3 regions of the Bacillus sp. FSL K6-3431 genome follow, and region 2 is predicted to be linked to each of the others. Evidence: predicted binding sites of a transcription regulator. Region 2 holds the regulator's gene; each other region holds the start of a gene.
What was found. The regulator CtsR, encoded in region 2, represses protease genes until heat stress. The targets are predictions, from matches to a motif close to ATGGTCAATAAAGGTCAAACA.
Positions count from the first base shown of each region.

Region 1: a site for CtsR is predicted at 2,033-2,053, ahead of MHB53_RS06750 (ATP-dependent Clp protease ATP-binding subunit). Genes of this name have one in related genera too.
Region 3: a site for CtsR is predicted at 2,384-2,404, ahead of clpP (ATP-dependent Clp endopeptidase proteolytic subunit ClpP). Genes of this name have one in related genera too.

Region 1 covers NZ_JBBOCT010000001.1:1,336,531-1,340,801, reverse strand. The annotation lists gene MHB53_RS06750 (ATP-dependent Clp protease ATP-binding subunit) at 1-2,005, opposite strand, end outside; gene MHB53_RS06745 (YkvI family membrane protein) at 2,206-3,243, shown strand; gene MHB53_RS06740 (CPBP family intramembrane glutamic endopeptidase) at 3,295-3,906, opposite strand; gene MHB53_RS06735 (YkvS family protein) at 4,168-4,271, opposite strand, start outside.
Region 2 covers NZ_JBBOCT010000001.1:3,397,452-3,401,722, forward strand. The annotation lists rRNA gene MHB53_RS16450 (23S ribosomal RNA) at 1-1,096, shown strand, start outside; rRNA gene rrf (5S ribosomal RNA) at 1,236-1,351, shown strand; gene MHB53_RS16460 (CtsR family transcriptional regulator) at 1,711-2,172, shown strand; gene MHB53_RS16465 (UvrB/UvrC motif-containing protein) at 2,191-2,739, shown strand; gene MHB53_RS16470 (protein arginine kinase) at 2,736-3,809, shown strand; gene clpC (ATP-dependent protease ATP-binding subunit ClpC) at 3,821-4,271, shown strand, end outside.
Region 3 covers NZ_JBBOCT010000001.1:2,075,621-2,079,891, forward strand. The annotation lists gene gap (type I glyceraldehyde-3-phosphate dehydrogenase) at 1-579, opposite strand, end outside; gene MHB53_RS10745 (sugar-binding transcriptional regulator) at 619-1,668, opposite strand; gene MHB53_RS10750 (glutaredoxin family protein) at 1,789-2,031, opposite strand; tRNA gene MHB53_RS10755 (tRNA-Arg) at 2,180-2,251, opposite strand; gene clpP (ATP-dependent Clp endopeptidase proteolytic subunit ClpP) at 2,486-3,085, shown strand; gene MHB53_RS10765 (ABC transporter ATP-binding protein) at 3,142-4,271, opposite strand, start outside.

The DNA of each region.
Region 1 (4,271 bases), 2.1 Mb from region 2:
CGCCGAATTCAGGATGATATCCAAGCTCGACTAGTTTCGCCTTCACTTCTTTAGATATTTCGAGTTTTAGCCCAAGCTCTGTAACCGTTTCTTTCAGCTCGTTTACAAGTAGTTCAACGATTGATAATAGTTGTTCTTGTTCAAGTTTATTGAATTCGATAATATTGTCAAAGCGGTTTAGAAACTCAGGTTTGAAAAATAAACCTAAAGAAGCAAGGATATCTGTTTCTTTTATTGCATTGCTTTTCCCGAATCCAACTTGAATATCTTTTTTACCTGTTCCAGCATTACTCGTCATGATAATTACAGTATCTGTAAAGCTTACTGTTCTGCCTTGACTATCTGTCAGGCGGCCGTCTTCAAGAATTTGTAGAAACATATGTTGCACATCAGGATGTGCTTTTTCAATTTCATCAAGAAGAAGAATGCTATATGGGTTCCGGCGAACCCGCTCAGTTAATTGGCCTGCTTCATCATGTCCAATATATCCAGGGGGAGAACCAATTAATTTGGAGACACTATGTTTTTCCATATATTCACTCATATCGAGTCGAATGAATGCAGATTCGGATCCAAATAATTCCTCGGCTAAAGTTTTTGCTAATTCTGTTTTACCGACACCTGTAGGTCCTACAAATAGGAATGATCCAATCGGCCGTTTTTTTGTTTTTAATCCAGCTCTACTACGTCTAATTGCCTTAGCGACTCTATTCACCGCTTCGTCTTGGCCAATTACTCTTGTGGCTAAATTTGCTTCGATATATTGCATTTTTTTCTGTTCATCGCTCTGAAGCTTACCAACTGGAATACCCGTTTTACCCTCTAGAATAGCATGTATATGTTCAACCTCTACGGCAATGCGACTATTTGATGTCTCTTCCTTTAACGACTGCACTAGTTCGTTTTCCTCATCTCGAAGTTTAGCTGCTATTTCATAGTTTTCAGTTGATAATACTTTTTCTTTTTCCTTTTCTAGTTCAACTAAACGTTGTTGAATAGCTTCTTTATCCGTTTCTTTCAATGTTAAGTTTAACTTAGACCCTGCCTCATCCATAAGATCAATTGCTTTATCTGGAAGATGACGATCTTGAATGTAGCGGTCCGATAGTTCAACGCAAGCTTTTAAAACTTCCTTGCTGTAAGAGACTTGATGGAAAGCTTCATATTTATCTTTTAGGCCTAATAGTATTTCTACTGACTTTTCCAGAGTTGGTTCATCAACTTGGATAGGCTGAAAACGTCTTTCTAATGCGGCATCTTTTTCAATTTTACGATATTCTTTTAATGTTGTAGCACCAATCACTTGTAGTTCGCCTCTAGCTAATGCGGGTTTTAATATATTACCTGCATCCATTGATCCTTCGGCAGACCCAGCTCCAACAAGTAGATGAATTTCATCGATAAAGAGTAGAATGTTTTTCCGTTCCTGCAATTCTGAAATTAATTGCTTCATTCGCTCTTCGAACTGACCACGTATCCCGGTATTTGTAACGAGTGAAGCAACGTCTAACAAATAGACTTGCTTATTTTTTAATTTAGCTGGTACATCTCCAGCGATAATTTTCCCAGCTAATCCTTCTGCTATTGCTGTTTTACCTACCCCGGGTTCACCAATTAATACGGGATTATTTTTATTGCGACGATTTAAAATTTCAATCATTCTATTTACTTCATCATCTCGGCCAATAACAGGGTCAACTAAACCAGCTTTAGCAGCATTATTTAAGTTTCTTCCAAACTGATCAAGAATCCCATTTTGTTTATTCGGATCTTCTGCCTTTTGCTTAGCGAAATCTTCGGGACGTGAGTTGTTATCACCCAATTGATTAAACATATCGGAAAAACTATTAAAACCTCCAAGAGGGGAACCAGTCATAGGAGCCTCGAATTTTTTCTTTTCTTCCGCGAAGCAAGAAGAACATAAAGGTATCGTTTGTTCATTACCATTCATATTTAAATGTAATTGAATATTAGCTTCGTTATGTTTGCATTTTGAACACATCATATAAAATCAATCCTCCATATAAGTATTGACTTGATCAATTTTGACCAAAGTTACAAAAAAACATTGACCAATATTGATCATGCCTTTATTATACACTGACCTATTTTGACTTTCAATTGTTTTGCTTACTTTTTGGATTTTATTCAGGGCATGTACATAGGATGTAATGAGAGAGGGATATATTGAAAGGTGGAGGTGGCTTGAAAAAATGGACAGGGGCTTTCCAAATAGCCGCTGTATATGTCGGAACAGTAATTGGCGCAGGCTTTGCAACTGGAAAAGAAATTGTGGCGTTTTTTACGCGTTTTGGCTTTCATGGCTTTTTGGCTATATTACTTGCTGGTTATTTATTTATTTTCCTTGGATCGAAAATAATGACGAAAGCAATTGAAATTCAAGCAACTTCATTTGAGGAATTTAATAAATACTTATATGGTAAAAAAATATCCGGTGTAATGAATATATTTACATTGCTAATGCTTTTAGGCATATGCGCTGTGATGATGGCAGGTGCAGATGCATTATTTACGGAACAACTAGGTTATTCAAAATCTACTGGAGCGATTTTAACAGGCATCCTAGCCATAATAGTAATGGCAGTAGGGGCAAAAGGTTTATTTGCAGTTAATTCTTTTGTCGTACCGGCACTAATATTATTCTCATTTATATTAATGCTTAAATCTGTTCCGACAACTGGATATCTTGAAACCTTTTTCTCAGTACCCACAACACCAACACCGATACACACGATCATCTCTGCATTTTCCTATGCTGCATTAAACCTTGCATTAGCTCAAGCAGTGCTCGTGCCGATTGCAGTAGAAATGAACGACAAAGCTACGGTGAGACTCGGTGGAATAATTGGTGGTTTCTTACTTACCTTTGTGTTAATAACAAGTCATATTACATTATTGACGCTCCCAAACTTTACAACATTTGATATCCCTATGGCCGTCGTTGTTAAACATGCTGCAAGTAGTCTCTATCTATTATATGTTGCGGTCATTTATGGTGAAATATTTACATCTGTGATCGGAAATATGTATGGAATTGAACGACAAATTCGTAAGTATCTTCGAATTAATAGTTTATTAATTTATGGTGGAATACTTCTTGTAGTATATGTTATTGGCTTAGTTGATTATGGATTTTTACTCCAACTTTTATATCCACTGTTTGGATATGTAAGTCTCATATTTTTATTCATTTTAGCGTTAAAGCCCACGAAAAAAGCATAAAAAAGATGCAGCTTCTAATTCAAAAAGGAATCAGGCTGCATTTTCCGTTTATTATGCCAAAGGTATAATAATTAATAGTAGTAGATCAAATATTAGATGAGAAATAATGAGTAGTGGCATGCTTCTTTTCCAAACATAAAGGCTTCCCCAAACAATGGCACTAATAAACGCTGCAATCATAAGAAGGGGATAACCGGAAAAAGCAAAAACGGCGGCATTTAATGTCGCGGCAATGAATACGGCAACTTTGAAGTTCATATATCTCATTAATCTTTTTTGAACAAATCCTCTCCAGAAAATTTCTTCGCCGGGAATGATGATTAAAAATAATACGAGGTAATGCCACATCCACTCAAATGAAAAGACTGTGTATATTTTAGCAATTTGTTTATCGAAAGAACCCGGTAGTAATGTTAACATGCTGTCGCCCACATAAAATAAGATGTATAAAGCAATTCCAGATGATATGCCGAAAATAAAATATTCTTTAGGTGACGCTTTGTCTTCGATTTTTTCACTAATGATAGAAATGCTTATTAAAAATAACATTGCGGCGGTATATAAATACCAAAATACTCCCTTACTATCAAAAGCTATGTAGATGAGTAAGTAGGCTAAGATAAAACCGCCTAATAATTTAATATCTGTAAAACTTTTTTTCATAGTCGTTTCCTTTCTAATTGGATAACCAAGTCGCACATAAAAACACAACGGATTCTAAGACATACATTCTAGCCTTAAACGTACATAAGTGTTCTTCCCTTAAACTAGAATAACAAGTGGTTGCTAAATAGCCTAGTAATAGTTGGAACTTCGGTCCATGTGTGGATGTCGGGATTTGTGATGCGACGCAAGCACGACGCATATGCTATACTTACAGTGTTCAAGAGTAATAAGAGAAAAAGCAAGCGGAAGCCTGCCTTTTTAAACATTCAATGATTCTTTAATTATTTTATAATTTTTATGATTAACAACCGTTTTCTCTTCTAATTCTAGTTCATGGAAATTATCCATGTACGTCAGGTTAA
Region 2 (4,271 bases):
CGCAAGGCGAAGTATAGGGGCTGACGCCTGCCCGGTGCTGGAAGGTTAAGAGGAGCGCTTAGACTTCGGTCGAAGGTGCGAATTGAAGCCCCAGTAAACGGCGGCCGTAACTATAACGGTCCTAAGGTAGCGAAATTCCTTGTCGGGTAAGTTCCGACCCGCACGAAAGGCGCAACGATCTGGGCACTGTCTCAACGAGAGACTCGGTGAAATTATAGTACCTGTGAAGATGCAGGTTACCCGCGACAGGACGGAAAGACCCCGTGGAGCTTTACTGCAGCCTGATATTGAATGTTGGTGCAGCTTGTACAGGATAGGTAGGAGCCGTAGAAACCGGAGCGCTAGCTTCGGTGGAGGCACTGGTGGGATACTACCCTTGCTGTACTGACATTCTAACCCGCAGCCGTGATCCGGCTGGGAGACAGTGTCTGGCAGGCAGTTTGACTGGGGCGGTCGCCTCCTAAAGAGTAACGGAGGCGCCCAAAGGTTCCCTCAGAATGGTTGGAAATCATTCGCAGAGTGTAAAGGCACAAGGGAGCTTGACTGCGAGACCTACAAGTCGAGCAGGGACGAAAGTCGGGCTTAGTGATCCGGTGGTTCCGCATGGAAGGGCCATCGCTCAACGGATAAAAGCTACCCCGGGGATAACAGGCTTATCTCCCCCAAGAGTTCACATCGACGGGGAGGTTTGGCACCTCGATGTCGGCTCATCGCATCCTGGGGCTGTAGTCGGTCCCAAGGGTTGGGCTGTTCGCCCATTAAAGCGGTACGCGAGCTGGGTTCAGAACGTCGTGAGACAGTTCGGTCCCTATCCGTCGTGGGCGCAGGAAATTTGAGAGGAGCTGTCCTTAGTACGAGAGGACCGGGATGGACGCACCGCTGGTGTACCAGTTGTTCCGCCAGGAGCATCGCTGGGTAGCTATGTGCGGCAGGGATAAGTGCTGAAAGCATCTAAGCATGAAGCCCCCCTCAAGATGAGATTTCCCATAGCGCAAGCTAGTAAGATCCCTGAAAGATGATCAGGTTGATAGGTCCGGCGTGGAAGTGTGGCGACACATGGAGCTGACGGATACTAATCGATCGAGGACTTAATCTAATATGAATCAAATCGATGTTTCACACGTTTACCTTCTCATTTATCTGGTTTTGAAAGAATGAAAAGTTCTTTTCAATGATCTTCTGTTAAGATCGTCACGTCATGTGGCAACACAGAAGTCAGCACATCCGTGTGCAAGTCTGGTGGCGATAGCGAAGAGGTCACACCCGTTCCCATCTCGAACACGGTAGTTAAGCTCTTCAGCGCCGATGGTAGTTGGGGGTTTCCCCCTGCAAGAGCAGGACGTTGCCAGGCATCAAGGCACGACACATTTTATATGTGTCGTGCCTTTTTTGTCTTTTATCAGCTAGTAATAGAAACGGTGTATTTCTCGATTAAACTAGTGTAATTTTTAAATTTATGATATTAACATTAATTAGTAAGACTTTAAGTGCTTTTACGCGTGTTTTTTACAAAGATTGTAATCTTGTCGAACATTGCGAAATTAATTAATTGATTTTGCAAAAAATGGTCCTTCATTTTGGTTTCATGTTTCCAAAGTATGGATAGAATAATAATGTTAAACCTATCTAATTGCATACATAACATATTCTCTTGTATAATTAAGTCAAATATAGTCAAAGTCAAGCATTGGTTAGGGAGGCGCCTTGATGATGCGGAATATTTCCGATATTATTGAAAGTTATTTGAAAAAGGTGCTCGAAATGAGCGAAACAGAAATTGTTGAGATTAAAAGAAGTGAGGTGGCAGATAAGTTTCAGTGTGTACCCTCGCAAATTAATTACGTGATAAATACAAGATTTACGATGGAAAGAGGCTATTTGGTAGAGAGTAAGCGAGGCGGAGGAGGGTATATAAGAATAACAAGGGTAAGAATTCATGATAAGGCGCACTTAATTGACCAACTTAAAGTAATAATAGGTAGCAAAATTAGTCAGGCAAGTGCCCAAGATGTTATTATCCGGTTGCTTGAAGAAGGATTGGTATCTGAGAAAGAAGCAAAATTAATGTTAAGTGTAATGGATAGGTCGGTTATATATATTGATTTGCCTGATCGGGATCACTTACGAGCAAGGTTGCTGAAAGCATTACTTCAAGCAATAAAATATGAATGAAGCGAAAGGGTGAACAAGATGATATGCCAGGAATGTAATGAAAGGCCGGCAACCTTACATTTTACAAAAGTTGTGAATGGCGAGAAAATGGTTATACAACTTTGCGAAAAGTGTGCACATGAAAAAAGTGAATTTTTTATGATGGATGGATCTGCAGGTTTCTCGATTAATGATTTGCTTGCAGGCATTCTGAATTTAGATAATGTTATGCAACAGCAACATGCACACCCTCCAACCGCAGCACATGTTATCCAATGTGGTGAATGCAAAATGACGTTTCAACAATTTATCAAGACAGGTAGATTCGGCTGTGCAAATTGTTACTATGCCTTCAAGGGACGGTTAACTCCTATTTTAAAAAGACTTCATAGTGGAAATATCATTCATGGTGGAAAAGTGCCTGAAAGAATTGGCGGTTCTATTCATATAAAAAAGAAAGTACAACAATTGCGTGCTGAATTAAACATGCTTATAGAACAAGAAGAGTTCGAAAAAGCCGCTAATGTACGTGATCAAATTCGCTCCCTCGAAAATAATTTAACAAATGAGGAGGGAAAAAGCTCATGAGTCTCGAAAAGTTCCTTAATAAGGCTGTAAGCTCTTGGATGTGTGCAGAAGGTCCAGATTCTGATGTGATCCTTAGTTCACGCATTAGGCTAGCAAGAAATCTCCGTAATTATAAATTTCCTACATTGTTTACAAATGAAGATGCTAAAAAAGTAATCAACGATATACAGGAGATTTTACACCATGGCGATTTTCAGCAATATGGTTCGATGGAATTATTAGTAGTGGATGAGTTAAAATCATTGCAAAAAAGAGTGCTTGTTGAAAAGCACTTAATTAGTCCTCGTCTTGCAGAGCATGCTTCTCATGGAGCGGTGCTCTTATCCGACAATGAGGACATAAGTATTATGATTAATGAAGAAGACCATATTAGAATACAATGCCTTTATCCTGGATTACAAATAAAAGAGGCGTTGGACAGAGCGAATGCGATTGATGACGTTTTAGAAGCTAAGGTAGATTTTGCCTTTGATGAGGATCTTGGGTATTTAACAAGTTGTCCGACTAACGTAGGAACGGGTCTAAGAGCTTCTGTAATGGTCCACTTACCAGCCCTAATTTTAACTAGCCAAATGAATCGGATTATTCCAGCCATTAATCAGTTAGGTCTTGTAGTGAGAGGCATGTACGGCGAAGGTAGCGAGGCTTTGGGAAATATTTTCCAAATTTCTAATCAAATTACATTAGGAAAGTCGGAAGAGGATATTGTTGGTGATTTAACAAGTGTGGTGCAGCAAATTATTGGACAGGAAAGATCTGCACGGGAAGCATTAGTAAAAACATCGAACATACAATTAGAGGATAGGGTTTTCCGATCATTGGGTATACTTGCTAATAGCAGAATAATTGAGACTAAAGAAGCGGCAGAATGTTTGTCAGATGTACGGTTAGGCATAGATACAGGATATATTAAGCATCTGTCGAAAAATATTTTAAATGAACTAATGATTTTAATGCAGCCGGGATTTCTACAGCAATATGCAGGAGGACCTCTCCGTCCTACTGAGCGCGACATAAAGAGAGCAGCGTTTATTCGAGAACGTTTAAAACTAGATGAAAGAGACTGTTAGGAGGAGATTATATGATGTTTGGTCGTTTTACAGAGAGAGCACAGAAAGTATTGGCATTATCGCAGGAGGAAGCGATTCGATTAGGACATAATAATATTGGTACTGAACATATATTGTTAGGGCTTGTCAGTGAAGGCGATGGAATTGCGGCGAAAGCTTTGTATGCTCTTGCACTTAGTCCAGAAATGATCCAAAAAGAAGTAGAAACATTAATTGGACGTGGGCAGGATAAAGCAGAGTCTATTAACTATACCCCGCGTGCAAAAAAAGTGATTGAGTTATCCATGGATGAGGCTCGTAAACTAGGTCATTCCTATGTCGGTACGGAGCATATTCTTTTAGGATTGATTCGTGAAGGAGAAGGAGTCGCCGCTCGTGTATTAAATAATCTTGGAGTTAATTTAAATAAAGCACGTCAGCAGGTACTTCAACTGCTTGGAAGTAACGAAGTAAATAATCATT
Region 3 (4,271 bases), 1.3 Mb from region 2:
ACTATGCGGAAGATCTAAGATTTGTTGGTCATTTGTGTATGAGTGAACAGTTGTCATCATTCCACGTTTAATACCAAATTTATCGTTAAGAACTTTTGCAAATGGAGCTAGGCAGTTTGTAGTACAAGATGCGTTAGAGATAACATGATGGTTTGCTGCTTCATATTTAGCTTCGTTTACACCCATAACGATTGTGATATCTTCGCCGTTTGCAGGTGCAGAAATAATAACCTTTTTCGCTCCAGCTTCGATATGTTTTGCTGCATCATCACGTTTTGTAAAGCGGCCAGTTGATTCAACAACCACCTCAACGCCTAGATCTCCCCAACCAAGTTGTGCAGGATCACGCTCAGCAAGTACTTTGATACGATGATCACCAACAACAATTGTATCGCCGTCTACTGATATATTTTCTTCAAGTGTGCCATGGATTGTATCACGCTTCAACAAGTGTGCAAGCATGTTTGCATCTGTTAAGTCATTTACAGCTACAATTTCCACATCCGGATTATTTAGTGCTGCACGGAATACATTTCGTCCGATTCTACCAAAACCATTAATACCAACTTTTACTGCCATTTTAATTTCCTCCTTTATGATTAAACATTAAATCTATATTTAAAAGGTTGCATCCGAGTCGAATGTTCCTTTTAAAAGCTCTTTTGCTGCACCTTCATCCGTGATTAATATTGTCGAATTCGGTGCACTTTTCATGTAAGCCTTGATTGCTTTAGCTTTCGACTTTCCTCCAGCTGCAGCGATCACTTGCCGTCCACTATGAAGATCAGAAATTTGGATTCCAATTGTGGGGACCTTATGTACTATTTCCCCATTTTCATTAAAATAATAGCCAAATGCTTCAGCAACAGCTTTTTCTTCGATAATTTTTTTCATCGAGGATTCAGACGATCTTCGTCTTCCTGCCATTGTAATAGCATCGCCAATACCATGAAGAACAATATTGGATGATTTAATCAGCTGTAAAATTTCCGAAATTACTGGTTCTTTAAGTAGAGATTCGTATACTTCTCTACCTACCTGATCCGGGACATATAACACTCGATGGGAACCGCCGGTGTTTTCAGCCATTGTTGCGCAAATCACATTTGCCTGGTTCCTTACATCTTCTCCAATTCCACCACGAGCAGGCACAAAAAGCAAATTTCTTTTTTCACCAAGATGATTTGTTAACATCTCTGCAGTACAAGTCATCGTTGTTCCACCTGTCACCGCAATGACATTATCTTTGCTAAGACTACTACTTAATCGTTCAGCACAAGCTTTACCGAGTTCTTCTTTAACAAATGTAGCTGAATCACTGTCACCAGGAACGATTATTACTTCGGATATACCTAATATTTCTTTAAGTTCATGCTCCAACTGACGGATACCTGTTAATTCACCCATCGTCTTATCAAGTTCCGCAAGTAGTTTCTTTCCTTTATTGGTCACCATCATTCCAGCTGTTTTTACAACAATTAGGTGTTGGGACTTTAAAAAATCAGCTTCACTTCTTAAAGTCCGTTCTGTCATTCCTAGCATTTCCGCTAGCGTTCGACGTCCCACTGGTTCCGTTAAGCGTATAGAGCGCAATATCTGATAACGTTTTTGCATGACAACCAGCAAGTCAGGCACAATTTTCGATTGTATTTTTAAAAAATCATGCATAATTATTGCTCCTTCACCCTCCTAGGTCATACAACGTCCCAGCCAGACATAAAACGTCCCATCTTGGGTAAAAAAATAAGTTCCTGCTTACTTATATAATAGCATGATGAAAATTAAATATCAATTAAGGTGTTCTTGCACTTTTTCCTCAATAGTAAGTAAATCAATTATCCCTTCCTGAATCACTTCACCATCTATTTTAACTACTGGGATGTTTATTCCGTATTTTTCCATCCAATCCTCATTTGTTTCTATATCATTTGTAATTATTTCAAAGTTATACTCTTTCTGTAGTATTTCCAAGATTAATTTTGCATCATCACATAGTGAACAGCCTTTTTTTGTATAGAAAATTACTTTCATTGTAATCGCTCCATCCATTAATCTCAAAAAAATACCCACATGATCTAGTGGGTATTTTATCGTTATCTAGTTATTAAATTATGTACTTCTTACGATCTCATTTTTTACGTTTTAACAACCTTATAACCATTGATGTTCAACATATTTATGCCCTCGGCGGGAATCGAACCCACATCGCAAGCTTCGGAGGCTTGCGTGTTATCCGTTACACTACGAGGACTAAGTATTTTTATCGTACGATTAATAATTATAAGTCAAATAACTAACCATTGCAAGCACTTTTTGTTTAAAATAATAGAGAATGGTTAACTATGTTATGGTATGAACTTTATTTGTTAAATTTGAATTCATTCATTTGACCTTTACTGACCATCGATGTATGATTATATTACATCGAATGTAAACAGACTGTAGTTGCAATAACCATCTGATTTTTTATAAGGAGGAAAATTACATGAATTTAATTCCAACAGTTATTGAACAAACAAGCCGTGGGGAGCGGGCGTATGATATTTATTCCCGATTATTAAAAGATCGCATTATTATGCTTGGTAGTGCAATTGACGATAATGTAGCTAACTCAATTGTTGCACAATTATTATTCTTGGAAGCTGAAAACCCTGAGAAAGACATCTCTATTTATATTAACAGCCCAGGTGGAAGCATTACCGCTGGTATGGCAATTTATGACACAATGCAATTTATTAAACCTGATATCCAAACAATTTGTATCGGGATGGCTGCATCTATGGGCTCATTCTTACTTTCAGCAGGTACAAAAGGAAAACGCTATGCTTTGCCTAACAGTGAGGTTATGATTCATCAACCACTTGGTGGTGCACAAGGTCAAGCAACTGAAATCGAGATTGCTGCGAAACGCATCCTCTTCTTGCGTGAAAAGTTAAATCAAATTTTGTCTGATCGCACAGGCCAGCCAATTGACGTGATCCAACGAGATACAGATCGCGACAACTTTATGACAGCTGATAGAGCGAAAGAATACGGCTTGATTGATCACATTTTACAACGCCATGAAGAAATTGAGAAAAAGTAAATCATCATTCATGGAAAAACGCTTGGGGGAAATTTCACCTCAAGCGTTTTTTGTGTTTACACTTCTTGAAACTGAATATGATGTAACCTCGCAAAGATACCATCATGTTTAACTAGTTCAGAGTATGTTCCATCCTCCGCTATCCCATCTTCTGTTACAACCACTACTCTGTCTGCATCCCGTATCGTTGCCAATCGGTGTGCAATGATAAGTGTTGTCCGATTTTCAGCCAACTCGTTTAATGCTTGTTGAATTATTTTTTCTGTTTCCGTATCAAGCGCGGAAGTTGCCTCATCAAGAATAAGTATCGGTGGATTTTTCAAAAACATACGTGCAATTGCTAGTCTTTGCTTTTGACCTCCGGATAATTTCAAACCGCGTTCGCCAATTTGCGTCTCATATCCATCAGGTAAAACAGCAATAAAATCTTCCAAATGCGCTTTACGAGCTGCATCATGGATTTCTGATTCACTTGCATCTTTTTTTCCATAGGCAATATTTTCGCGAATTGTTCCAGTAAATAAGAAGACATCCTGTTGAACAATCCCAATTTGCGAACGAAGTGAATGCTTCGTCATATCTCTAACATCGATACCATCAATGGATATAGCACCTTCATTCACATCATAAAATCTAGGAATTAAAGAACAAATCGTTGTTTTTCCTGCGCCAGACGGTCCGACAAAGGCCACCGTCTCTCCCGCGCGAATATTTAAATTAATATCCTCTAATACCGCTTGATGTTCATCATACTTGAAATAAACATCATGAAAGCTGATATCCCCCATTAACCCATCTACTTTTTCCGCATTTGGGCGATCCTGTATTTCCGGCTCCTGTTCAATCAAATCACGAAAGCGCCTGAAACCCGCCATTCCTTTCGGGTACAGCTCGAGCAATGCACTAATTTTATCAATGGGCTTTATTAAGACGTTAATGTACAAAACAAAACTGACAAGTTCCCCATATGAAAGCTTTCCGTTAAAACTAAACCAAGCACCTACTACAAGTACTAACAACGTAACAATACGCGTCATCATATAAATACTGGAATGGGTTCCAGCCATGACTTTATAGGCAAAAAGCTTCGCTAGTCTAAAACTATCATTATCTTTTTTAAAACGCTCAATTTCAAACTCTTCATTTGTAAAAGACTGAACAACCCTTGCACCAGAAACACTATCTT